Regions from separate parts of the Pseudomonas sp. P116 genome, predicted to be linked through region 3. Evidence: predicted binding sites of a transcription regulator. Region 3 holds the regulator's gene; each other region holds the start of a gene.

What was found. The regulator sigma-54, encoded in region 3, starts transcription at its own class of promoters, with help from an activator protein. The targets are predictions, from matches to a motif close to ANTGGCATNNANNTTGCTNT.
Region 1: a site for sigma-54 is predicted at 3,885-3,904, ahead of ICA15_RS24940 (pilin). Genes of this name have one in related genera too.
Region 2: a site for sigma-54 is predicted at 1,367-1,386, ahead of glnK (P-II family nitrogen regulator). Genes of this name have one in related genera too.

What each region holds. Positions count from the first base shown of each region.
Region 1 covers NZ_JACVHB010000008.1:278,369-287,134, forward strand. The annotation lists gene ICA15_RS24925 (prepilin peptidase) at 1-804, opposite strand, end outside; gene ICA15_RS24930 (type II secretion system F family protein) at 806-2,023, opposite strand; gene pilB (type IV-A pilus assembly ATPase PilB) at 2,026-3,726, opposite strand; gene ICA15_RS24940 (pilin) at 3,951-4,391, shown strand; gene ICA15_RS24945 (BON domain-containing protein) at 4,690-5,046, shown strand; gene ICA15_RS24950 (DUF2845 domain-containing protein) at 5,285-5,584, opposite strand; gene ICA15_RS24955 (DUF748 domain-containing protein) at 5,581-8,532, opposite strand; gene ICA15_RS24960 (class I SAM-dependent rRNA methyltransferase) at 8,749-8,766, opposite strand, start outside.
Region 2 covers NZ_JACVHB010000003.1:429,770-436,279, reverse strand. The annotation lists gene ICA15_RS12455 (HigA family addiction module antitoxin) at 1-248, shown strand, start outside; gene ICA15_RS12450 (nucleotidyltransferase family protein) at 293-853, shown strand; gene ICA15_RS12445 (accessory factor UbiK family protein) at 914-1,174, opposite strand; gene glnK (P-II family nitrogen regulator) at 1,589-1,927, shown strand; gene ICA15_RS12435 (ammonium transporter) at 1,965-3,302, shown strand; gene ICA15_RS12430 (secondary thiamine-phosphate synthase enzyme YjbQ) at 3,518-3,943, shown strand; gene sutA (transcriptional regulator SutA) at 4,044-4,370, shown strand; gene ICA15_RS12420 (hypothetical protein) at 4,522-6,033, opposite strand.
Region 3 covers NZ_JACVHB010000006.1:199,911-208,676, reverse strand. The annotation lists gene mlaE (lipid asymmetry maintenance ABC transporter permease subunit MlaE) at 1-480, opposite strand, end outside; gene ICA15_RS21070 (ATP-binding cassette domain-containing protein) at 480-1,289, opposite strand; gene ICA15_RS21065 (KpsF/GutQ family sugar-phosphate isomerase) at 1,565-2,539, shown strand; gene ICA15_RS21060 (KdsC family phosphatase) at 2,540-3,064, shown strand; gene lptC (LPS export ABC transporter periplasmic protein LptC) at 3,073-3,645, shown strand; gene lptA (lipopolysaccharide transport periplasmic protein LptA) at 3,632-4,177, shown strand; gene lptB (LPS export ABC transporter ATP-binding protein) at 4,177-4,902, shown strand; gene ICA15_RS21040 (RNA polymerase factor sigma-54) at 5,090-6,583, shown strand; gene hpf (ribosome hibernation-promoting factor, HPF/YfiA family) at 6,657-6,965, shown strand; gene ptsN (PTS IIA-like nitrogen regulatory protein PtsN) at 6,977-7,441, shown strand; gene rapZ (RNase adapter RapZ) at 7,444-8,301, shown strand; gene ICA15_RS21020 (HPr family phosphocarrier protein) at 8,317-8,592, shown strand; gene ICA15_RS21015 (ZIP family metal transporter) at 8,684-8,766, opposite strand, start outside.

The sequences.
Region 1 (8,766 bases), on a different contig from region 3:
GGCAATTGCCAGATAAGGTCCGAAGGGGATCGGCGTCGAGGTTTTCTGCTCGCGCACACGCAGCAAAATCACCCCGATAATCGCTCCCACCAGCGACGACAGCAGGATCGTCAGCGGCAGAATCTGCCAGCCACCCCAGGCGCCGAGCAGCGCCAGCAGCTTGAAATCACCGTGACCGATGCCGTCCTTGCCGGTCAGCAGTTTGAACAGCCAGAACACCGACCACAGCGCCATATAACCGGCCACCGCGCCCCACATGGCATCGTGCAGCGGCACGAACAGCCCGAAACTGTTGACGATCAGCCCCAGCCACAACAATGGCAGCACCAGCACATCGGGCAACAATTGATGCTCGGTGTCGATCAGGCTCATCGCCAGCAAGCCCCAGGTGAGGAAGATCAACAGACAGGCCGCCCAGCCAAAACCCACATGCCAGGCGATAAACGCTGAAAGCAGTCCACAACTCAGTTCGGCCAGCGGATAGCGTTTGCTGATGGGCGCTGCGCACGCGGAGCAGCGCCCGCGCAGCCACAGATAACTGAGCAGCGGAATGTTTTCCCACGCACGAATTCGATGTGCGCAGTGCGGACACTCGGAGTGCGGCAGCATCAGGTTGTAAGTGGGCTGCGGCGTTTCGCCGGGTAGACCGAGTACGTCCTGCGCCTGCTGGCGCCAATCGCGTTCGAGCATTTTCGGCAAGCGCCAGACCAGCACATTGAGAAAGCTGCCGACGATAAGACCGAGCAGCAACGCGGTGAAGACAAAGGCCAGTGGGTACAGGGCAAACAGTTCGTCGATAGGCATGTCAGATCGCTGAGCCGAGTTGGAAGATCGGCAGGTACATCGCCACCACCAGACCGCCGACAATCACCCCCAGGACGACCATGATGAACGGCTCCATGAGGCTGGTGAGGTTGTCGACCATGTTATCCACTTCGTCCTCGTAAAACCCGGCGACCTTGGCGAGCATCTCGTCCAGCGCGCCGGACTCTTCGCCGATGGCAGTCATCTGCACCGCCATGTTGGGGAAAACCCCGGTGGTGCGCATGGAGAAATTCAACTGCATGCCCGTGGAAACGTCTTGGCGGATGCGCAATACCGCACGCTTGAACACCACGTTACCCGTGGCGCCGGCCACCGAGTCGAGCGCTTCCACCAACGGTACGCCGGCAGCAAACGTGGTCGACAAGGTCCGGGCGAAGCGTGCAACGGCGGATTTGTACATCAGCGTGCCTACCAACGGCAGCTTCAATAGCCAGGTGTCTTTGCGATCGCGCATCGCCTGGGATTTTTTCAGCGCATGGCGGGTGCCGAAAAAAGCGGCCACCAGAGCAACGAGTATCGCCCACCACCATTGCTGCATGAATTCCGAGAGGCTGATGACCATCAGGGTGAACCCAGGCAACTCTGCACCGAAACCGGAAAAAACCGACTCGAACTGCGGCACCACTTTCACCAGCAGAATCCCGGTTACCACGGCTGCAACCAGCACCACGGCGGTGGGGTAGGTCATGGCTTTCTTGATCTTGGCCTTGAGGGCTTCGCTTTTTTCCTTATAGGTCGCGACCCGTTCCAGCAACGTGTCGAGAGCGCCGGACTGTTCGCCGGCATCCACGAGGTTGCAATACAACTCATCGAAATACTGCGGCTTCTTGCGCAGGGCGTTGGCGAAACTGTTGCCGGCGGCGACCTCCTGTTTCACCTCGTCGACCAGTTTGCGCATGGCCGGGTTTTCGAAGCCCTCACCGATGATGTCGAACGACTGCAGCAGCGGCACGCCAGCCTTCATCATGGTCGCCATCTGCCGAGTGAACAGGGCGATGTCGCGGGGCCTGATGCGTTTGCCGAAGCTGAAAAACGAGGCGGTTTTTTTGCGCACCTTCCCCGGATTGATCCCTTGTTTGCGTAGTTGAGCCTTGATCAGTGCCGGGTTCTGCCCGCTTAATTCACCGCTGAGTTTGCTGCCTTTCTTGTCCGTGCCTTCCCAGGCGTAGACGCTGATTTTCGCTGCCTTGACTGCCATGTTCAGTCCTTGGTGACCCGGTTGATTTCTTCCAGGCTGGTAATGCCTTGCATGGCCTTGCGCAGACCTGAGGTACGCAAGTCGTCGTAGCCGTCGCGGCGCATCTGAATGTCGATTTCCAGCGAGTTGCCCTCGGCCATGATCAGTCGTTGCAGGTCTGCTGTGTTCTTCACCACTTCATAAATCCCCACGCGTCCCTTGTAACCGCCATTGCAGTGATCGCAACCGACTGGCTCGTAGATCGTGAAACTGCCGATGCGTTCCTCGGGGAAGCCTTCCTTGATCAGGGTTTCGCGCGGAATCTCGATGGCTCTCTTGCAGTGGCTGCACAACTTGCGCGCCAGCCGCTGGGCGATGATCAGGCTGACAGAGGTGGCGATGTTGAAACCGGGGATGCCCATGTTGTGCAGTCGCGTCAGGGTTTCTGCCGCGCTGTTGGTGTGCAGCGTGGACAACACGAGGTGACCGGTCTGCGCAGCCTTGATCGCAATCTCGGCGGTTTCCAGATCGCGGATCTCGCCGACCATGATCACGTCCGGATCCTGACGCAGAAACGAGCGCAAGGCCTGGGCAAAGTCGAGCCCCTGCCTGGGGTTGACGTTGACCTGGTTGATGCCTTCCATGTTGATCTCCACCGGGTCTTCGGCGGTGGATATGTTGATGTCGACCGTGTTGAGAATATTCAGCCCGGTGTACAGCGACACGGTTTTGCCCGAGCCAGTGGGGCCGGTGACCAGAATCATCCCTTGTGGCTGCTTCAGTGCTGCCAAATACAGCTCTTTCTGCTCAGGCTCATAGCCGAGGGCGTCGATGCCCATCTGCGCGCTGGAGGGGTCGAGGATCCGGATCACCACTTTCTCGCCCCACAGGGTCGGCAGGGTATTGACCCGGAAGTCGATCGACTTGCTTTTGGACAGGCGCATCTTGATCCGTCCGTCCTGCGGTTTGCGCCGTTCCGAGATGTCGAGGCTGGCCATGACTTTCAAACGTGCGGCGATGCGCCCGGCCAGTTGGATCGGCGGCCTGGCCACCTCGCGCAAAATGCCGTCGGTGCGCACCCGTACCCGGTAGTTCTTTTCGTAAGGCTCGAAATGCAGGTCGGAGGAGCCGCTCTTGATCGCATCGAGCAGCATCTTGTGGACGAAACGCACCACCGGCGCATCGTCGGCGTCTTGCCCGCCGATGGCGTCCTGCTTGTTGTCGTCGATCGATTCGACATCGAGGCCGTCGAGATCGACGTCGGCCATGTCTTCGAGACCGCTGGCGTGGGTATCGAAGAACTTTTCGATGGCGTCGCTGAGCTTGTCGTCCTCCACCAGGATGGCTTCGGTGCTCAATCCGGTGCTGAACTGGATGTCGTTGATCGCTTGATGATTGCTGGGGTCGGAAATCCCCACGAACAGCTTGTTGCCGCGTCGCCACAAGGGCAGGGCGTGATGCTGGCGTATCAGTTTTTCACTGACCAGGCCTTTGGGCTGGGTTTCCTTGTCCAGGCAATTAAGGTCGAGGAACGCCATGCCAAAGTGCTCGGAGGCGATCTCGGCCACCTGCGCGCTCTTTACCAGTTTGTTCTGCACCAGATAACTGACCAGCGACAGCCGATTGCGCTGGGCCTGTTGCCAGGCCTGCTGGGCGCTTTTTTCCGTCAGCAGTTCGGCCTGCACCAATTGTTTGGCCAGACCGCTCAGAGCGATGTCATTCATGGGGATTCCGCACGCTTGCCGTTCATGACTTATAGCCTAGTCAAGTGAGAGCGCCTAACACGGTCGGTGCAGGTGACAAAAAGTGTCAGATAGTGCGGTTGCGGGTTGTAGGAAACTGCGTAGGGCGACGCTGGCGCTTTGTGTGCAGGGCTCAGGCGCTTGGCATGGGCTATGCTCGGTTCATCTCAGATCATGAGATTTCGACTCATGCATGGAGCGTTTCTATGAAAAAACAACAAGGTTTTACGCTGATCGAGCTGCTGATCGTTGTGGCGATCATCGGGATTCTGGCGACTATCGCCCTGCCGCAGTATTCGAAATATCAGGCGCGATCCAAGGTAACGGCGGGGCTGGCAGAGATCAGCGCTCTGAAAGTGCCGTTTGAAGACACCATCAATCAGGGCACCGATCCGACGCTGACACTGGTGGCCGGTGGTGCTGCGGCGACGACATCCAACTGTACATTGGCGGCTACGGGCACAGCCTCGTCGGGTGCCGGTTCAATCACTTGCACACTGGTCAATGCGCCAGGTCCGGTGCTGGGCAAAACCATCACACTCAGTCGCTCAGGCGCAACCACGGGTGCCACATCGGGCGTGTGGACGTGTGCAACGACGGTTAATGCCGAATATTCCCCTAAAGGCTGCACGGCCAGCGGTGCGTAATTCGTCAGGCTACATTCAATAGATGCCCCGCAATGCGGGGCATTTTTCATTGCGCAGCGCTTCACAAAAGCTTCAATAATTTCAGCGCCTTAGGAACTTTTCAAAAAGCCGCAACTTGCATGTGAATATTCAACAAGTCATGCATTTTGCATGAATCCGGAATTTTGCATTATTTGTAAGCTATTGATTTATAACGATTTTATGTCTTCCAAAAAGTTGGCACAGCGTTCGCAATATCTACGGTAACCCTGCTGACAAGACATCCAGCAGACTTTCCAGAAAAACAGGAGTTACTCGTATGAAGAAGTTCGCTATCACTGCCGCTGCTGCTACCGCGCTGACCCTGACCATGGCTTCCGGTGCATTCGCACAATCGGCTCAGGCTACCCAGGCTCCAATGACTCTGGCTGCCGGTGAAGTCACCGAGATGAAACAAGATACTTCCGATACCTGGATCACCACCAAGGTCAAAGCTGACCTGGTAACCGAAAAAGGCATTCCAGGTACCGACATTAAAGTTGAAACCAACCAAGGCGTTGTATCGCTGTCGTCGACTACTGCCGTAACCGATTCGCAGAAAACTACTGCAGTAGCCATCGCCAAGAAAATCAAAGGCGTTAAAGCGGTCTCCGCTGACGGCCTGAAAGCCGAGTAAGGCATGACTTCTCGCCTGGACCGGGAGAAGGGGCGACAGACGGGCCGAGCAATACGTCTGCCGCAACTTTAGAGTTCATGCGACCGGTCACACGGATGTGACCATTACAGGCCCCGGCACTTTGTGTCGGGGCCTGTTTTATTTTGTAGAAGCAAAAAGATCGCAGCCTTCGGCAGCTCCTACACAGGAATGTGGTTCCCCTGTAGGAGCTGCCGAAGGCTGCGATCTTTTGATCTGTTCAGTTACCGCGTTTGCTATTGATCTGCTTCAGGCGATTGCCTTCGAAACGCAGGTATTGATACATGCCGTTGCTCGGGCCGTAGGTCCATTCCTCGACCTGAAACTCTTCCCGGCGATTGGCGCTGCGTTTGTAACCCAGCACATCGCGGCTCACCGGCTCGCCGCACTTCTGTAGCACCTCGCTTGCGCGGTCGCCGAGGCTGATCAGTTGGCTGCCGCAACGCAGCGTATCGGAGGCCAACGCCTGGCCAGCAACGAATGTCAGTGCCATTGCCGCCAGCCATTTGCGTTTGCTCATTCGGCATCCAGATGCATTTGCGTCACTACCCGACCGTCGCTTTCAGCCTCGCCCAGATTGGTGTCGATGAAGTACACGCGGTCGTCAGCCAGTTGGCCCTTGTCCACCAGAAAATCCTTGATGCTGCTGGCACGGTCCTGACCCAACTGACGCAGCAGCACATCGCTGGTACTCCAGAACTGGATCACGCCTGCGCGCATTTTCGCTGTGCGTTCTTCCTTGCCCAGATCCTTCCATTCGGCCGGCGGCTGAGTCTTCAGACGGGTGCGATAAATGCCTTCGAGCAGTGGGCCTTTCTCGCTGTCCGGCACGTCAATCAAGGACGCCTGAGCCGGGACTTTATCGCCGCGGCGCTGGAGCATCTTGTAGTAGTTGTATTGGTATTCACGTTCCAGGCGCTGTTCGGCGAGCAATGGGCCGTCGCTGCTTTTGGCGGCGACACCCTCGATTTCCAGGCGCAGGGCCGGACGCTCCTTGAGTGCCTGGGACAGCTTGATCAGCGCACCCTCGGCATCCTTGTTCAGCTCGCTGGAGCCTGGCGCGAACGACACCGTGCCGAGGTCCTGGGAACCGCCACCACTGACCAATCCACCAATCATCTTGAATGGCGCCGCAGCGGCTTTGACGATCAGATTGCGCAGGGTCTGCCAGACAATCGGCATCACGCTGAATTGCGGATTGTTCAAGTCGCCCGTTACGGGTAATTCGATGGAGATTTTGCCGTCGACGTCTTTGAGCAACGCGATCGCCAGTTTCAGCGGCAGACTTGTCGCGTCCGGGCTGTCGACTCTCTCACCCAGTTGCAATTGCTCGACCACCACTTTGTTCTCGGCCTTCAGTTGGCCCTTGGTGATCAGGTAATGCAGGTCGAGGTTGAGCCGGCCCTTGCGGATGCGGTATCCGGCGAATTTGCCGGAGTAGGGCGTCAGGGTGGTCAGCTCGACCCGTTTGAAACTGGTGGTGATGTCGAGGCTGGCCATCGGGTCGAATGGATTGACCGCGCCCTTGATGGTCACTGGCGCATAGCGATCAACCTTGCCTTTGATATCGACAGTGGCCGGTTTCGACTGTCGACTGTCGATGGTGCCGATCTGGCCGTTGAGTTGCTGGACAGCGGTGGCGAAATTCGGCGTCAGGCTGAAATCGGCGAAGTTGGCCGAGCCGTCGTTGATGGCGATACCACCGATGCGAATGCCCAGTGGTTTGTCTTTGCTGGCCGGTTTGGCGGCGGCGGTTTTTGCGCCGCTGTCGGCAGGCTGCGGAATCAGCAGATCATCGATGTTGGTGGTGCGGTCATCGTTGATCATGAAGCGCACGTACGGCTGGAACAGGTTGACCTTGTCGATCGACAGGCTGTCGCCGTGCTGGTAGTTCAGGCCTTCCACGACCACTTGCTGCCACTTGAGGAAGTCGCGGGTTTTCAGGGTGTCGAGGGTGTGCAGTTGATCGATCTGCGCGCGGCCGGTCACGCTGAGCGCCAGCGGTTCGGTGCTCTTGAGGTTGACCTTGAGGTCACTGCCGAGCATGCCGCTGCGCAATTCGAGACGAATGAACGGATTGATGTAGGACTGCGCGACACGCAGGTCGATGTCCTGGGTTTTAACGTTGAGCTGGGCGTTGACCGGCGCCAGATTGACCGTGCCATCGGCGAGGATCTTGCCCTGCTTGCCCAGCCCGGTATCGAGCTTGAGCTTGAAGGGTGAGCCATTGAGGCTGTCAAAATCCTGCAGATCGACGTTCAGCGGGGTGACATCCAGTGTCACCGGTGGATTGGCCGACCGGTCGGCCAGATGGACGGTGTAGTTGCGCAGTTGCACATCTTTGAGCAGTACTTGCCATGGCTTGTCTGGCGCGCTCGGTTCAGGTTTCGGCGAATCGGCGGTTGCGGGTGTGCTGGCCGGTTCGGCGGCGGCTTTGGCGGCAGGTTTCGACGGCTGGCTGGCGAACAGTTTCTGCCAGTCCAGTTGCCCGTCGGCCTCCAGAGCGGCCCAGGTTTCGAGTTTCTGGCTGCGAATCTTGCCGACTACCACTTGCTGTTTCGCCAGGTCCACCGAGGTCTCGCTGATGTCGAGGCGTTCGAGTTTTGCCAGTGGGCGTCCATCGGGTGCCTTGATCGCGAACGGCGCGATGCTCACCGCAACGTTGTTCAACTGCAGCTCGGTTTGTTTCGACAGATTGAGTTTGTATTCGGTGCTGAGGTTCATCACGCCGTTTTCAAGAACCAAGGGCACTGCGTCTCGCACGTAAGGCCAAAACGCTTTCATATTGCCGTCGGTAATTTTCAGCGTGCCTTCGGAGGCGATCGGGATCAGGCTGAAATTGCCGCTCCAGTCGATTCGGCCACCGTTGGGGCCAATCGCGACCAGAGTCATGTCGGCGCTGTCTTCGGGCAGGGTGCTGAGATTTTTCAGCTCGAAGTTGAGATCGTCGTAGAGGAATTCGATGGGTTCGCTCGGGCGCACATCCTGAAAGTGCACGACACCGTTGGCGAGTTTGATCTGGTCGATGCGCAGAGGAAACGGCTTGGCTTCGGGATCGACGGGTGTCGGTTCGCTGGCGGGTATGTTGAACAGACCGAGCAGGTTGAGCTTGCCGTCTTTGGCGAAGAGGATTTCGGTCTTCGGTTTGTCCAGTTCGATGTTGGACAGATGGACTGCTTTCGTCCACAGGCTGTCGAGCTCTAGGTCGGCGTACAGGCGTTCAAAACCGACCTGTTCTTTGCCGGGCTCACCGATGACCAGGCCCCACAAGGTGACTTCAAGGCTGAACGGATTGAGTTCGATGCGCTGGATATGCGCAGGCACCGCCGCGTAGTTGGCCAGTTGCTGGTTGGCAACACGCAAGGCGATGCCCGGTAAAATCAGAAACCCCAGCAAGCTGTAAAGGGCCAGAACGGTCAACAGTGCGCCAATCGCGCGAATCAATCCTTTGGGCATGTGCGGCTTCATCTGTCGTAATCGGAGTGCCTTGGAGTATGGCACGCGATTCTGGTTCCGAAGTACCTGGTGTGGAGCAGGATTGTTCAGATTCTTCGGAAAACATAAAACACTGTGGGAGCTGGCTTGCCAGCGATGACGGCCGATCATTCGACATAGATGTCGCCTGATCCACCGCAATCGCTGGCAAGCCAGCTCCCACAGGTTGTTCGCCGCAAAGCAATGTGATCAGAGTTGAAGGATCAG
Region 2 (6,510 bases), on a different contig from region 3:
TGGAGCCTCTGAACCTGACAGCTGCTGCGCTGGCGAGAGCATTGAGTGTATCCACTCCGACGGTGAACGACATCGTTCTACAGCGTAGAGGTGTCAGCGCTGATATGGCACTCAGACTGTCCTACTGTCTGGGCACCACTCCAGAGTTTTGGCTGAACCTGCAATCGACTTACGATTTGCGCAAAGCGGAAATTGAAAGAGGTGCTTCTATCCGTGATCAGGTGGAGCGGCTCGCACATTGCGCGTAATTATTTAGACCTAGCAGTGAAGTCATGCGTGACTGAATGGAATTATGAATTCTGAACAAGTGTTGCAAATCAAGGCGCTCATCGGAGCCGACCCAGTGCGCATGAGCATATTGAGTCTGGTGCAATCCCTTGGATTACCTGATTGCTGGGTAGGCGCAGGGTTTCTGCGTAGCGCGGTTTGGGATCACTTGCACCAGCGTGTTCACTCGCCACTGTCTTCGGACATAGATGTCATCTGGTTCGATCCGGGGCGGGCCACTGTTCAGTCAGACACTGAACTGGAAGCATGTTTGCGAAACATGGATGCGTCATACAACTGGTCAGTAAAGAACCAGGCGCGCATGCATCTGCGAAATTCTGATACGCCATATACCAGCGCAATTGATGCCATCAGGTTCTGGCCGGAGACAGCCACGGCAATTGCCATCAGGCTCGACTCGCAAGGCGCTCTGGAGGTCGCAGCGCCGCTTGGTTTGGAGGATCTGTTTCGGCTTGTTGTTCGACCTACAGGAAGGTTCCAGATCGACAAACGGGAAATCTATCTGGAACGCATTCAGGGGAAAGACTGGCCTCGCACTTGGCCAAACCTGAAGTTTACCGAGTAAACGCCTTTTCTTTGATCAAAAGATCGCAGCCTTCGGCAGCTCCTACAGGGGGATTTAGTGTTACTCGGCGGGCGGCGTCAGCTTCGCTTCCATCTCGGCAACTTTCGCTTCGAGACTTTCGAGGCGGGCACGAGTGCGGGCCAGCACGACCATCTGGCTATCAAACTCTTCCCGGCTCACCAGATCGAGTTTGCTGAAGGCACTTTGCAGCAGCATCTTGAACTGGCTTTCGATTTCGGCTTTTGGCAGGGGCGTGTCGCCGTTGAACAGGCGGGAAGCGGTGCCGCTCAGGGCGTCGAGGAAGTCTTTGGGCGCGAGCATGGGAAATGTCCTGGAAACAATGGCCGGCAGTGTATCACGCAGTGTCTATAGTCAATCTCGTCGCCAGGGATGCACGCTTTTCGCGCAGGCGGACGGACGGCGACGCACCGTTGTTGTGCGTATCCGCTAAGCGTTTTGCACGCGAGTGCTTGCGGTAGCGGCCAAGGGATTGAAATCAGAGGTTTTTGCCGAGATGGCAAGGTTTCTGCTTAGTCACTCTTGACCCATGCACTGATGCAGTCGCTGTGACGAATGCAGTGCGGCAGACGAAGCGGGGAGTTTCGTCAGCAGCGGTTAGCTGGCGTCAGTCGGGCAGGTATGGCCGACGATGCGTTACAAAGCCAGGCACTGCGCTTAGACTTGAGTCGGGTTTGTTTTCCTGGGGCAAGTCCACCAATTCGGGAGAGAGTTTTCATGAAGCTAGTCACTGCCATCATCAAGCCGTTCAAGTTGGACGACGTGCGCGAGTCGCTGTCCGAAATCGGCGTGCAGGGCATTACCGTTACTGAAGTCAAAGGCTTCGGCCGGCAGAAGGGTCACACCGAGCTGTATCGCGGCGCGGAATATGTGGTCGATTTTCTGCCCAAGGTGAAAATCGACGTGGCCATCGACGACAAGGATCTGGATCGGGTTATCGAAGCGATAACCAAGGCGGCCAACACCGGCAAGATCGGTGACGGCAAGATCTTCGTGGTCAATCTGGAACAGGCGATTCGCATCCGTACCGGCGAAACCGATACCGACGCGATTTAAAAGCCGCCACAAACCCAACGCCCCAGGAGAAAACAATATGACTCTGCGTAAATTCGCAGGGCTAGGAGCCCTGTTGTCCATCGTAATGCCAAGCCTTGCAATGGCGGCAGACGAAGTGGCGGCCCCAGTCCTCAATTCCGGCGACACTGCCTGGATGCTCACCTCGACGGCCCTCGTGCTGTTCATGACCATTCCCGGCCTGGCGCTGTTCTACGGCGGCATGGTTCGCTCGAAAAACATTCTTTCCGTGTTGATGCAGTGCTTCGCCATTACCGGTCTGATCAGCATCCTGTGGGTCATTTATGGCTACAGCATTGCGTTCGACACCACCGGCATGGAGCAGGGCGTCGTCAACTTCAACTCGTTCTTCGGCGGCATGGGCAAGGCGTTCCTCGCCGGTGTCACGCCTTCGAGTATTACCGGTCCTGCGGCGCTGTTCCCTGAGGCGGTGTTCATCACCTTCCAGATGACCTTCGCGATCATCACTCCGGCGTTGATCGTCGGTGCGTTCGCCGAGCGGATGAAGTTCTCCGCGATGCTGATCTTCATGGGCATCTGGTTCACTCTGGTGTATGCGCCGATCGCGCACATGGTCTGGTCCGGTAACGGCGGCCTGATGTGGGACTGGGGCGTACTCGACTTCGCGGGCGGCACCGTGGTGCACATCAACGCCGGTGTGGCCGGTCTGATTGCCTGCCTGGTACTGGGCAAGCGCAAAGGCTTCCCGACCACCCCGATGGCTCCGCACAATCTCGGTTACACCCTGATGGGCGCGGCGATGCTGTGGGTCGGCTGGTTCGGCTTCAATGCTGGCTCTGCTGCGGCGGCCAACGGCACCGCGGGCATGGCGATGCTGGTCACCCAGATCGCGACCGCTGCTGCTGCACTGGGCTGGATGTTTGCCGAGTGGGTCACTCACGGTAAGCCAAGCGCACTGGGCATTGCTTCGGGTGTGGTTGCCGGTCTTGTGGCGATCACGCCGGCTGCCGGCACCGTCGGCCCGATGGGCGCACTGGTGATTGGTTTGGCGGCAGGCGTGGTGTGCTTCTTCTGCGCCACTACCCTGAAACGCAAACTCGGTTACGACGACTCCCTGGATGCCTTCGGCGTACACGGTATCGGCGGTATCCTCGGCGCGATCCTCACCGGTGTTTTCGCCGCTCCTGCTCTGGGTGGCTTCGGCACTGTCACCGACATCGGTGCGCAAGTGTGGATTCAGATCAAAGGCGTCGGCTTCACGGTCATCTACACCGCGATCGTCACCTACATCATCCTCAAGGTCCTGGACGCCGTAATGGGTCTGCGTGTGACCGAGGAAGAAGAGTCGGTTGGCCTCGATCTGGCACAACACAACGAACGCGGCTACAACTTGTAAGTACGCGCAGTAAAAAAATTGCCCGGCTTGCCGGGCATTTTTTTGTCCGGGATTTGTCGTTAAAGGAACAGCTGAAAGGATTTTTCGTACGCCTTTAGTCGTGTTTACGACGAGCGTTTTTCTACGGCCAAAGGCTTACATCATTGCAGGAATATTAGGGCCTTTGTTTTTTCCCAGAGCGCGCTAGAATGCGCCCCGAACGTGCGGAGAACTGTATGTGGCAACAGACTCTGATTACCCTGCGGGCAAGGCCCCGGGGCTTTCATCTGGTAACGGACGAGTTGATTCATGGCTTGCCTGAACTCAGGGAGTGTCGGGTCGGTCTGTTGCATTTGTGGCTGCAGCACACCTCGGCATCGTTGACCATCAACGAGAACGCCGATCCGGCGGTCCGTCGCGACTTCGAACGATTTTTCAATCGTCTGATCCCACAAGGAACAGACGGCTATGAGCATAACGACGAAGGCCTGGACGACCTCCCGGCGCACTTCAAGGCCAGCCTGCTTGGCTGCCAGATCAGTCTGCCGGTTTCGGCAGGTCGATTGGCACTGGGTACCTGGCAAGGTGTTTATCTGGGCGAGCACCGTGATCACGGCGGTGCTCGTAAAGTCCTCGCCACCTTGCACGGTGAAGGGGCATAGCCGCTGGTCAGCAGCGGCGAACGATTTTTTAACGGCGACTTCGACAGTTGCCAAAGCTGGTCTATAACTAATCTGCTTTTCGCAAGTCATGAGGTAGAACATGAGCGACGATGATCTGGAAAACGACGACCTCGAAGTAGGCGACGAAGACGAGGCCGAGGAAGGCCTGGAAGCAGCAGCGGAAGACGTTGCTGACGACGATGGCGGCGAAGATACGCCGGCCCCGGCTGCCAAAGGCAAAGCCAAGGCTGCGGTGTCGGTAGACGATTTGCCGAGCATTGAAGCCAAGAACAAGGAGCGCGATGCCCTGGCCAAGGCCATGGAAGAGTTCCTGTCGCGAGGCGGAAAAGTGCAGGAAGTGGAGGCCAATGTGGTCGCCGATCCGCCCAAGAAGCCGGACAACAAGTACGGCAGCCGCCCTATCTGAGGCGTGCCGCTTGCTTGCTGAAAAAGCCCGCCGTCGCTGCGGGCTTTTTCGTTCTACAGGCCGCTAAATACGCGGCTCTAAAATAAGTATGGCCTTCAGCCCCACGCGTAGCCCCACACATAATGCCCGCGTGCACCTACGCCAGCCACGATCAGTGTCCTATTTCTGAGCCTGGCAGTGTTCCAACCTCCAACGGCGCCGGGGTCAAATCGAGATACTCATACCGTGGTTCGTTTCTGAGCCCCTCGACTGGATGAGTCTTGACCACCCTCATCTTCTCCGAGTCGTAACTCATACGGTCCACTAAACAATCTTCCGCTACTCCCGGGTACTCCGCATGCAAACGCAAATAATTTGCTTGGGTCCAGGCCAAAATCGCCTTGTGAAGAGGCCAACTGGTCTTGCCGTAGCCGCCTTTTCTAACTGTGAACCCCATTACGTTCAGGCAAAAACCCAGCACCTTCGCCCCTTTAAAGTTCGGAAAACTACTCATGCGAGCGACTTCGTTGTATATAAGTCGACGTGCTTTATGCTTAACAATTTTTCCGGCGGCGCTAGTTAGATTGAGATCACTGAACAATCTACCCCATACGGAATTGTGCTGCACCGTCCAACTCTCCCACCATGGCGACTTAATCGTTGATGCAGCAAATACTAACTCGAATATCATGTTTGCAAGATGGTCGTAAAATGTTCTGCTAACCGGACCGTCTTCCTGATGAGTGCGTAATTGCAAGTGTTGGGGGACACCTTTATTCTCAAGAATTTCGACTGCTTCGACTATGAAGTCGACTACGACCCACACGCGTTTCAGTACATCGTCATCCCAAGCACTCTGAGCTATCCCATTAAGACGATAGAGATCAGAAACAGATTTCTCAATATTTCCCATAGCTCGATACAGGACAAAGGAGTGCCCCCAAAATCGCGTTTCGACAAAGTCGTTGAGAGTGATCAAAACAACGCGGCAATAGGCGGCCCACTGGGTGGCGCTCCACTTCACGCCTATATCTGGATCAAGTAGAGTTCCAATCGTCTCGACCATTCTATAATTAGAGAACATTGTTTGACTAAACGGCTTATGATACCCAATCAGGCCGGACTCATACCCTTCAGCTTCGTGATAAATAAAGGAGTCCGTATTCTTGATGGCCTCATTCATTATATTTTTGGCGAAGACCCTAACATCGACTCCATACCTTTCTTCTTCAATCATTGCTTGGAAGACATTCAGGGCCGTGGCCGGGGCAAATTGAACAATCGCGCGGCAAAACCTTTTATCGGCAATGAGCTGCAACATGTCAGTTGCATAACACTCTACCTTGCTAGGCACTCTGTTGGACCTATCTTCTGGGCCTGACTTTTTATTTCTTATTTCGACAGTGTTCGTTGCATAGCGTACTAAAGCCGTCGCAGAACGGGCGAGCTCATCTGCAATGATTGCTAGTTCGTGCGGGGCGCCATTGACGACCAAGCGGTATAGGGTAAGCGCGAAGCGCTCCGCGTTTCTTTTGCCATATTTGGGTGGTCGGATGAATGCAAACCAAGCCCAAGTTAGAAAAGTAAGAAGAAACACCATTCCGAGAACCGCCTGCCAGGAGGCGGGGCTCAGGATGTTCCCTCGAGGTACCAACCATTGTTCGGCACGCCACAAGTCAGTCAACAGCGTAAGCACCCCCACAGCAGTGACGACTGAAAACGTAACTCCGCGTAAAGGAATTGGAGCCGTTTGAATGCGAAATCGATATCGTACGTCTCCTGTAGTCCACGCGAGAACCATAAGTGCGAGCCCCGCCAGAAACTCCGCGAAACCAAAGAATTTGGTCCCGCTCGCATCTAATGGAATGAAACATACGCTCATGAAACATTGCTCTGCTGCCACAGATCCCTCTCCCATTCGTCCAGATCATTATCGACGGCCCATCAAACTTTCTAAGCTCCTTTACGCGTTGACGTTTTCATCGCAGGCGCAGGGTAACTTGTTCGCGACGGCTGCTAATCCGTCGCTAACGCGCTGCACTTTTTGGGCGTCCGCCAGCACCGCGCCCGCCTATCGCGGTACCGGCAGCAGCCACAAACTCACTGGGCGAAAAGCCCCGTCTCAATTGGGCAACAACACCCGGCAAGAACTCCAGCATTG
Region 3 (8,766 bases):
CGGCAGGGAAATGAAACCGGCCCACAGTCGCGGGGCAATAATGTATTTAAGCGGGTCGACACCGATCATTTCCAGACTGGAAAGCTGTTCGGTGGACTTCATGTTGCCGATTTCCGCGGTCAACGCCGAACCGGCGCGCCCGGCAAACAAAAGCGCGGTCACCACCGGGCCAAGCTCACGCAGCAGCGTCAGCGCAACCATCTGCCCTACCGCCTGCTCCGATCCGTAGCTCGACAGGATGCTGAACCCCTGCAACGCCAGAACCATGCCGATGAAAACCCCGGAGACCACAATGATCACCAGCGACATGACGCCGACCGAATGCAGTTGCTTGACCAGCAGGCCAAATCCGCCGCTGATGCCGCCACGTCCAACCAAAGCATGAAACAGGAACAGCGTCGCCCGACCGAACACCGCAATGGCGTCGATCGCCGCTTCGCCGAACCGGCGCACGCGTTCTATTAATGAAATTCTGCGCATCAGCGCTTCCCCAGAAGATCTGCGCGGTAGTCCGTCGCTGGAAAATGGTACGGCACCGGGCCATCAGGATTACCGGACATGAACTGACGGATACGCGGCTCATCCGAGTTCATCAACTCGTCCGGCGTACCCTGCCCCAGCACCTGACCATCACCCACTACATAGATATAGTCGGCAATGCTCGCGGTTTCAGCCAGATCGTGGGACACCACGATACTGGTGATGCCCAGCGCATCATTGAGCAAACGGATCAGACGCACCAATACGCCCATGGCGATCGGGTCCTGACCGACGAATGGTTCGTCGTAAAACAGGATCTGCGGATCCAGTGCAATGGCACGGGCCAGAGCCACGCGACGCTTCATGCCGCCGGACAGTTCATCGGGCATCAGCTCGATGGCACCGCGCAAACCGACCGCCTGCAATTTGAGCAGGACGATGTCGCGGATCATTTCTTCCGGCAACTCGGTATGAACGCGCAGGGGAAAAGCGACGTTCTCGAAGACATCGAGATCGGTAAACAGCGCGCCGCTCTGAAACAGCACACCCATGTGCTTGCGCGCATCGAACAGATCGCTGCGCGACAGCGCAGGCAGGTTCTGACCGTTGACCCAGACTTCGCCGCTGGCAGGGCGCAACTGAGCCCCCATCAACCGCAGCAGCGTGGTCTTGCCACACCCGGAAGGTCCCATGATGCCGGTGACCTTGCCGCGCGGGATGCGAATATCGACGTTATTGAAAATGCTGCGCGCACCGCGCTTGAAGGAGACTCCCTTCAGCTCGACCGCGTAGGCGTTATCGGCACTCATCTAAACTCCTTGCGATGCAGCCTCTCACTCGGACGCCTGGCTTTGGTTAAAAAGCACGTACGTCCCGGGCAGGCCGAACTGGCGGCGAACTATATCACTGCAAAGGCCAAGCGCCCAACGCTTGTACCGCCCCGTGTTCAGCGAGATGACAGGTGCGGAGGCGCTTTTGCCGGGTTTTGGTAACACGGGATGACAAAGCATGACGAACTTGCGTGAGGCTTTGCTACATAACCGCTATAATCGCCGCCTTTTCATCGGGCTATACGATTTCTGACATGAGCCAATCCAGCGACCTGATTCAATCGGCACAACGCACCATTCGCCTCGAAGTGGAAGCCGTACAAGGCTTGTTACCCCATATCGACGCCGATTTCGTACGCGCCTGCGAGATGATTCTGGCCAGCAAGGGCCGTGTGGTCGTGGTCGGCATGGGCAAATCAGGGCACGTCGGCAACAAGATCGCCGCGACCCTGGCCAGCACCGGCACCCCGGCTTTTTTCGTTCACCCGGCCGAAGCCAGTCATGGCGACATGGGCATGATCACCCGTGATGACGTGATCCTGGCCCTGTCGAACTCCGGCTCGACCAACGAAATCGTCACCTTGCTGCCATTGATCAAGCGTTTGGGCATCCAGTTGATCAGCGTCACCGGCAATCCGGCCTCGCCGCTGGCCAAAGCCGCCGAAGTGAACCTCAACGTTCACGTCGAGCACGAAGCCTGCCCGCTGAACCTGGCGCCAACCTCGTCGACCACCGCAGCGCTGGTCATGGGCGATGCCCTGGCCGTGGCATTGCTGGAAGCTCGCGGGTTTACCGCTGAAGATTTCGCCTTCTCCCATCCAGGTGGCGCCCTTGGCCGTCGCCTGTTGCTGAAAGTGGAAAACGTCATGCACGCCGGGCAGGAGTTGCCGCAGGTGCAACGCGGTACGCTGCTCAAGGACGCGCTGATGGAAATGACTCGCAAGGGTCTGGGCATGACCGCCATTCTGGAAGCCGACGGCAAACTCGCCGGGATCTTCACCGACGGCGATTTGCGCCGCACCCTTGATCGCAGCATCGATATTCGCAGTGCGACCATCGACCAGGTGATGACAGCCCACGGCAAGACCGCCCGGCCCGAGATGCTCGCCGCCGAAGCCCTGAAAATCATGGAAGACCACCGAATCAACGCACTGGTAGTTGTCGACGAGGAGGATCGCCCGGTCGGCGCCTTCAACCTCTCCGATCTGCTGCGCGCAGGAGTGATGTAAATGAGCGACGATCTGCTGCAACGCGGCAAAGCCATCAAACTGGCGGTTTTCGACGTCGACGGCGTCCTCACTGACGGACGCCTGTACTTTCTTGAAGACGGTAGCGAATTCAAGACCTTCAACACCCTCGACGGTCAAGGCATCAAAATGCTCATGAACGCCGGCGTGCAGACCGCTATCATCAGCGGTCGCAAGACGCCAGTGGTCGAACGCCGGGCAAAAAACCTCGGCATCCCGCACCTGTTTCAGGGACGCGAAGACAAATTGGTGGTTCTGGACGGCCTGCTTGAGCAACTGGGCCTAAGCTATGAACAAGTCGCCTATCTGGGCGACGATTTGCCTGACCTGCCGGTGATCCGCCGCGTCGGTCTGGGCATGGCCGTCGCCAACGCTGCTGATTTCGTCCGCGAACACGCCCATGGCGTTACCCGCGCCCGAGGTGGTGAAGGTGCTGCCCGCGAATTCTGCGAATTGATCCTGCGCGCCCAGGGCCGCCTCGATGCGGCCAACGCCGCGTACCTGTGAGCCAAACCATGTTCAGCAAAAAATTTCGTAACTTCCTGCTGTTCGGCTGCATCGCTGCGTTATTTGCAGCGGTCGGCTACTGGAACATCAGCCCGGAACGCTTCCTCGACAAGCCTCCGACCACGTCTGTGGAAAATCCTATCGACTGGTATGCGACCAACACGCATACCGTGCAATACCTGCCGGACGGCAAAGTGCAGTATGAAATGACGTCCGACAAGGCCGAGCACGTCAAGGCGACCGACATCACGCTGGTCACCAAGCCCGACCTGAACATGTACCGCGGAACGGATTTCCCGTGGCACGTGACCAGCGAACGCGGCGAAGTGAATTCGGGCGGCACCGAAGTCGAATTGATCGATTCGGTACGCATCAAGCGCACCGATGAAAAGAAACGTGACACGCTGATCACTTCCACTCGCATGACAGTGTTCCCGCAGCGGGAATATGCGCAGACCGAGCAACCCGTTAGAATCGAGGGCGCTGGCGGTGTATCGACTGGCGTAGGAATGAAAGCGTACCTGAAGGAAAGCAGGATACACCTGCAATCGAACGTAAGAGGACAGTATGAGGCTCGTTAAAACCCTCCCTATTTTGCTCAGTCTGGGCGCAGCACTGGGAAGCGTGAGCGCCTGGGCTCTGCCGAACGATCAAGAGCAGCCAATCCGCATTCAGGCCGACGATGCCCAGCTGGACGACAAGAACGGCGTAGCTACCTATAAAGGTGACGTGATCATCACTCAGGGCTCGATGATCGTCAAAGGCAACACCGTGACCATCACCCGCACCTCGACCGGTGATATCGACGTTGTGACGTCGGTCGGCAACCTCGCCTACTTCGAACAACTGCAGACTGCCGGCGACACCAAGCCAGTTCAGGGCTGGGGCGTGACGATTCAGTACCACGCCGCGCAAAATCGCGTCGTCCTGATCGATAAGGCCAAGGTTGTCGATAAAGACAACAACACCACCCAGGGCGAGAAAATCGTCTACGACACCGTGAAGAAACTGGCCAGCGCCGGTCGCGCTACCGGCAGCAAAGTCACCGAATCGCGTCCGCGCATCGACATGGTGATCCAGCCGAAGAAGAAAACCGAAGAGAAAAACCAGTAATGGCAACTCTGAAAGCTCAGCACCTGGCCAAGGCCTATAAAAGCCGCCAGGTCGTGCGTGACGTCAGCCTGTCGATCGACAGCGGTCAGATCGTCGGCCTGCTCGGCCCCAACGGTGCCGGCAAGACCACGTGCTTCTACATGATCGTCGGCCTGGTTCAGGCTGATCAGGGCCGTGTGCTGATCGATGATCTGGACGTCAGCCACCAGCCAATGCACGGTCGTGCAAAGGCCGGTATCGGCTATCTGCCGCAAGAAGCGTCGATCTTCCGCAAACTGTCGGTAGCCGACAACATCATGGCCATCCTCGAGACCCGTCAGGAACTCGACAAGGCCGGTCGTCGCAAGGAGCTGGAAAGCCTGCTGCAGGAATTCCACATCAGCCACATCCGCGACAACCTCGGCATGAGCCTGTCCGGTGGTGAACGCCGCCGGGTGGAAATCGCCCGCGCGCTGGCGACTGCGCCGAAATTCATCCTGCTCGACGAACCGTTCGCCGGTGTCGATCCGATTTCGGTCGGCGACATCAAGCAAATCATCCACCATCTCAAAGCCAAGGGCATCGGTGTTCTGATCACCGACCACAACGTGCGCGAGACGCTGGATATCTGCGAAACCGCTTACATCGTCAACGACGGTCAGCTGATCGCCGAAGGTGACTCCGCTACCATCCTGGCCAACGACCTGGTCAAGGAAGTGTATCTGGGCCACGAGTTCCGCCTGTAAGCGTAAAGGTGCCCGGTGAGCCGCCCGGGCGCTGTATCGGTTCAAGCAGAATTTAATACGCTTTAATTGTTACAGCGCTCTAGGCAAACACTTCAGTTTCAGGCATATAATTTGCTTAAGTTTGGCGCTTCGGCGCCCTGTAGTGGATGGCGCATCGCGCCGGCGAATAAGGTGTTAAGCCCCTGCCATGAAACCATCGCTAGTCTTGAGAATGGGCCAGCAGCTGACGATGACACCGCAGCTGCAACAGGCTATCCGTCTGCTCCAATTGTCGACCCTGGACCTGCAACAGGAAATTCAGGAGGCTCTGGAATCCAATCCGATGCTCGAACGCCAGGAAGAAGGCGAAGACTTCGACAACACCGACCCCCTGGCTGACAACGCCGAACAGAAGCCCAACACCGATATCCAGGAACCCTCCTATCAGGAAACCGCCCCGACGGTGGATAACCTCGAGGAAGGCGACTGGAGCGAGCGCATCCCCAACGAACTACCGGTCGACACTGCCTGGGAAGACGTCTACCAGACCAGCGCCAGCAGCCTGCCGAGCAGCGATGATGACGAGTGGGACTTCACCACGCGCACTTCAGTGGGCGAAAGCCTGCAAAGCCATCTGCTTTGGCAACTGAATCTCGCACCGATGTCCGACACCGATCGACTGATCGCCGTGACCCTGATCGATTGCATCAACAATCAGGGCTACCTGGACGAAACCCTCGACGAGATTCTCGAAGCGTTTGATCCGGAACTGGACATCGAACTGGACGAGATCGAAGCTGTTCTGCACCGCATCCAGCAGTTTGAACCCGCCGGCATCGGCGCGCGCAATCTCAGCGAATGCCTGCTGCTGCAATTGCGCCAGCTATCGGCCAAGACGCCTTGGCTGGCTGAAGCGAAACGTCTGGTCAGCGATTACATCGACTTGCTCGGCAGCCGCGATTACAGCCAGTTGATGCGCCGCATGAAGCTCAAGGAGGATGAGCTGCGCCAGGTTATCGAACTGGTACAGAGCCTCAATCCACGGCCGGGCTCGCAGATCGAATCGACGGAAGCCGAATACGTCGTTCCGGACGTCATTGTGCGCAAGGACAATGAACGCTGGCTGGTCGAGCTGAATCAGGAGTCGGTACCTCGTCTGCGCGTCAACGCTCAGTACGCAGGCTTTGTGCGTCGCGCCGATACCAGCGCCGACAATACGTTCATGCGCAATCAGTTGCAGGAAGCCCGCTGGTTCATCAAGAGCCTGCAAAGCCGCAACGAAACCCTGATGAAAGTGGCCACCCAGATCGTCGAGCATCAGCGCGGCTTTCTGGAATATGGCGACGAAGCCATGAAGCCGCTGGTGTTGCATGACATCGCCGAGGCGGTTGGCATGCACGAGTCGACCATTTCCCGGGTGACCACGCAGAAATTCATGCATACCCCACGCGGTATTTATGAACTGAAATACTTTTTCTCCAGCCACGTCAGCACCTCCGAGGGCGGCGAATGCTCGTCCACGGCGATCCGCGCGATCATCAAAAAACTGGTTGCCGCGGAAAATCAGAAAAAGCCGTTGAGTGACAGCAAGATCGCTGGTTTACTGGAGGCACAAGGCATTCAGGTGGCTCGCCGCACCGTCGCCAAGTACCGCGAATCCCTCGGGATCGCGCCTTCGAGCGAACGCAAGCGGTTGATGTAAGCCACGTTACAGCGTTCCAGTGGCAGGCTTTTCGGCCTGCCGCTTTATGCACTGGCAACGAAGGAGAAGCTGTATGCAAGTCAACATCAGTGGACACCAACTGGAAGTGACCGAACCTCTGCGCGACTACATCAATGAGAAACTTCAACGATTAGAGCGCCATTTCGACAAGATCACCAACGTGCAAGTCACGATGTGCGTCGAAAAGCTTAAGCAGAAAATCGAAGCCACCTTGCATATACCCGGCAGTGAAGTGGTCGCCAACGCAGAACATACCGATATGTATGCCGCGATCGACGCCTTGACCGACAAGCTGGACAAACAACTCAAAAAGCATAAGGAAAAGACCCAGAGCCTGCTCCAGGGCGCGACCGGTCGATAACCCCCTACCCCATGATCCGACTTGAAAGTATCCTGACCCCCGGCCGTTCCCTCGTGAACGTGCCGGGCGGCAGTAAAAAGAAAGCCCTCGAACAGATTGCCAACCTGATCGCCCGTGAAGTGCCGGATCTGGAGATGCAAGATGTCTTCGAGGCTCTGATTGCCCGTGAAAAACTCGGTTCTACCGGTTTTGGCAACGGCATCGCCATTCCTCACTGTCGCCTCAAGGGTTGCCAGTCGCCGATCAGTGCCCTGATGCACCTTGAAGCCCCTATCGATTTCGACGCCATTGATGGTGCGCCGGTTGACCTGCTGTTTGTACTGCTGGTCCCCGAAGCTGCCACCGATGCGCATCTGGAGTTGCTCCGCCAGATCGCCAGCATGCTGGATCGCAAGGATGTGCGCGATAAACTGCGCAGCGCTTCAAGCAATGAAGCCTTGTACCAGGTTGTTGTGGACGAGCAGAGCGGGCAGTAATCATGCGCTTGATCATCGTCAGTGGCCGTTCCGGCTCGGGTAAAAGTACCGCGCTCAATGTTCTTGAGGACAACGGTTACTATTGCATCGACAATCTGCCGGCAGGCTTGCTGCCGGAACTGGCTGAGCGCGCGCTGATTCACACTGAACTGGCGCAACCGCTGGTGGCGGTGTCGATCGATGCGCGCAACCTGCCAAGTCATCTCTCGCGTTTTCCCGAACTGCTTGAAGAAGTGCGCAGCCGCCATATCCAGTGCGATGTGTTGTATCTGGATGCCGACGAAGAAACCCTGCTCAAGCGTTTTTCGGAAACCCGTCGACGCCACCCGCTGAGCAACGCCAATCGTTCGCTGGCCGAGGCGATCCAGGATGAAACAGCCCTGCTGGGACCCATCGCCGATCTGGCCGATCTGAAGATCAATACCACCAATCTGAACCTGTACCAGTTGCGCGACACCATCAAGCTGCGCTTGCTGAGTCAGCCGGAACCGGGCACGGCATTTCTGGTTGAGTCATTCGGCTTCAAACGCGGCATGCCGGTGGATGCGGACTTGGTGTTTGACGTGCGCTGCCTGCCTAATCCTTACTGGAAGCCAGAGCTGCGTGCGCAATCGGGGCTCGATGAGCCGGTGGCCGAATACCTGGCAGCGCAGCCCGAGGTTGAAGAAATGTTCCAAGACATTTTCAGCTACCTGCACAAATGGCTGCCCCGCTTCGCTGCGAGCAATCGCGCCTACGTTACTGTTGCCATTGGCTGCACCGGCGGGCACCACCGCTCCGTCTACCTGACCGAACGCCTGGGTCAGGCCCTGCAGAAAACTCTGAAGAACGTCCAGGTTCGCCACCGCGACCTCACCTAAAGGATTCACACCGCGATGCCTGCTCTGGAAATCGAAATCATCAACAAACTGGGTTTGCATGCCCGAGCGTCGGCGAAGTTTGTCGGGGTTGCCGGTCAGTATCCCGACTGCACGATCAGAGTAGGCCGCACACCAGAAACAACGGTTGATGGCAAAAGCATCATGGCAATGATGATGTTGGCCGCTGGCAAGGGCACAAAGATTTATCTGAGTACCGAAGGCCATCAGGAACAGGAAGCGCTGGATGCGCTGGTGGCGTTGATCAACAACTACTTCGACGAAGGCGGCTGACAGCCAAAATCAAAAGATCGCAGCCTGCGGCAGCTCCTACATTGGAATGCGTTTCCTGTAGGAGCTGCCGCAGGCTGCGATCTTTTGATCTTCAACCCAGCGCCGTATCCATCACCATCATCAGACAAAACCCGATCAGCAAACCAAGACTGGCCAGCTTGTCATGACCATTGC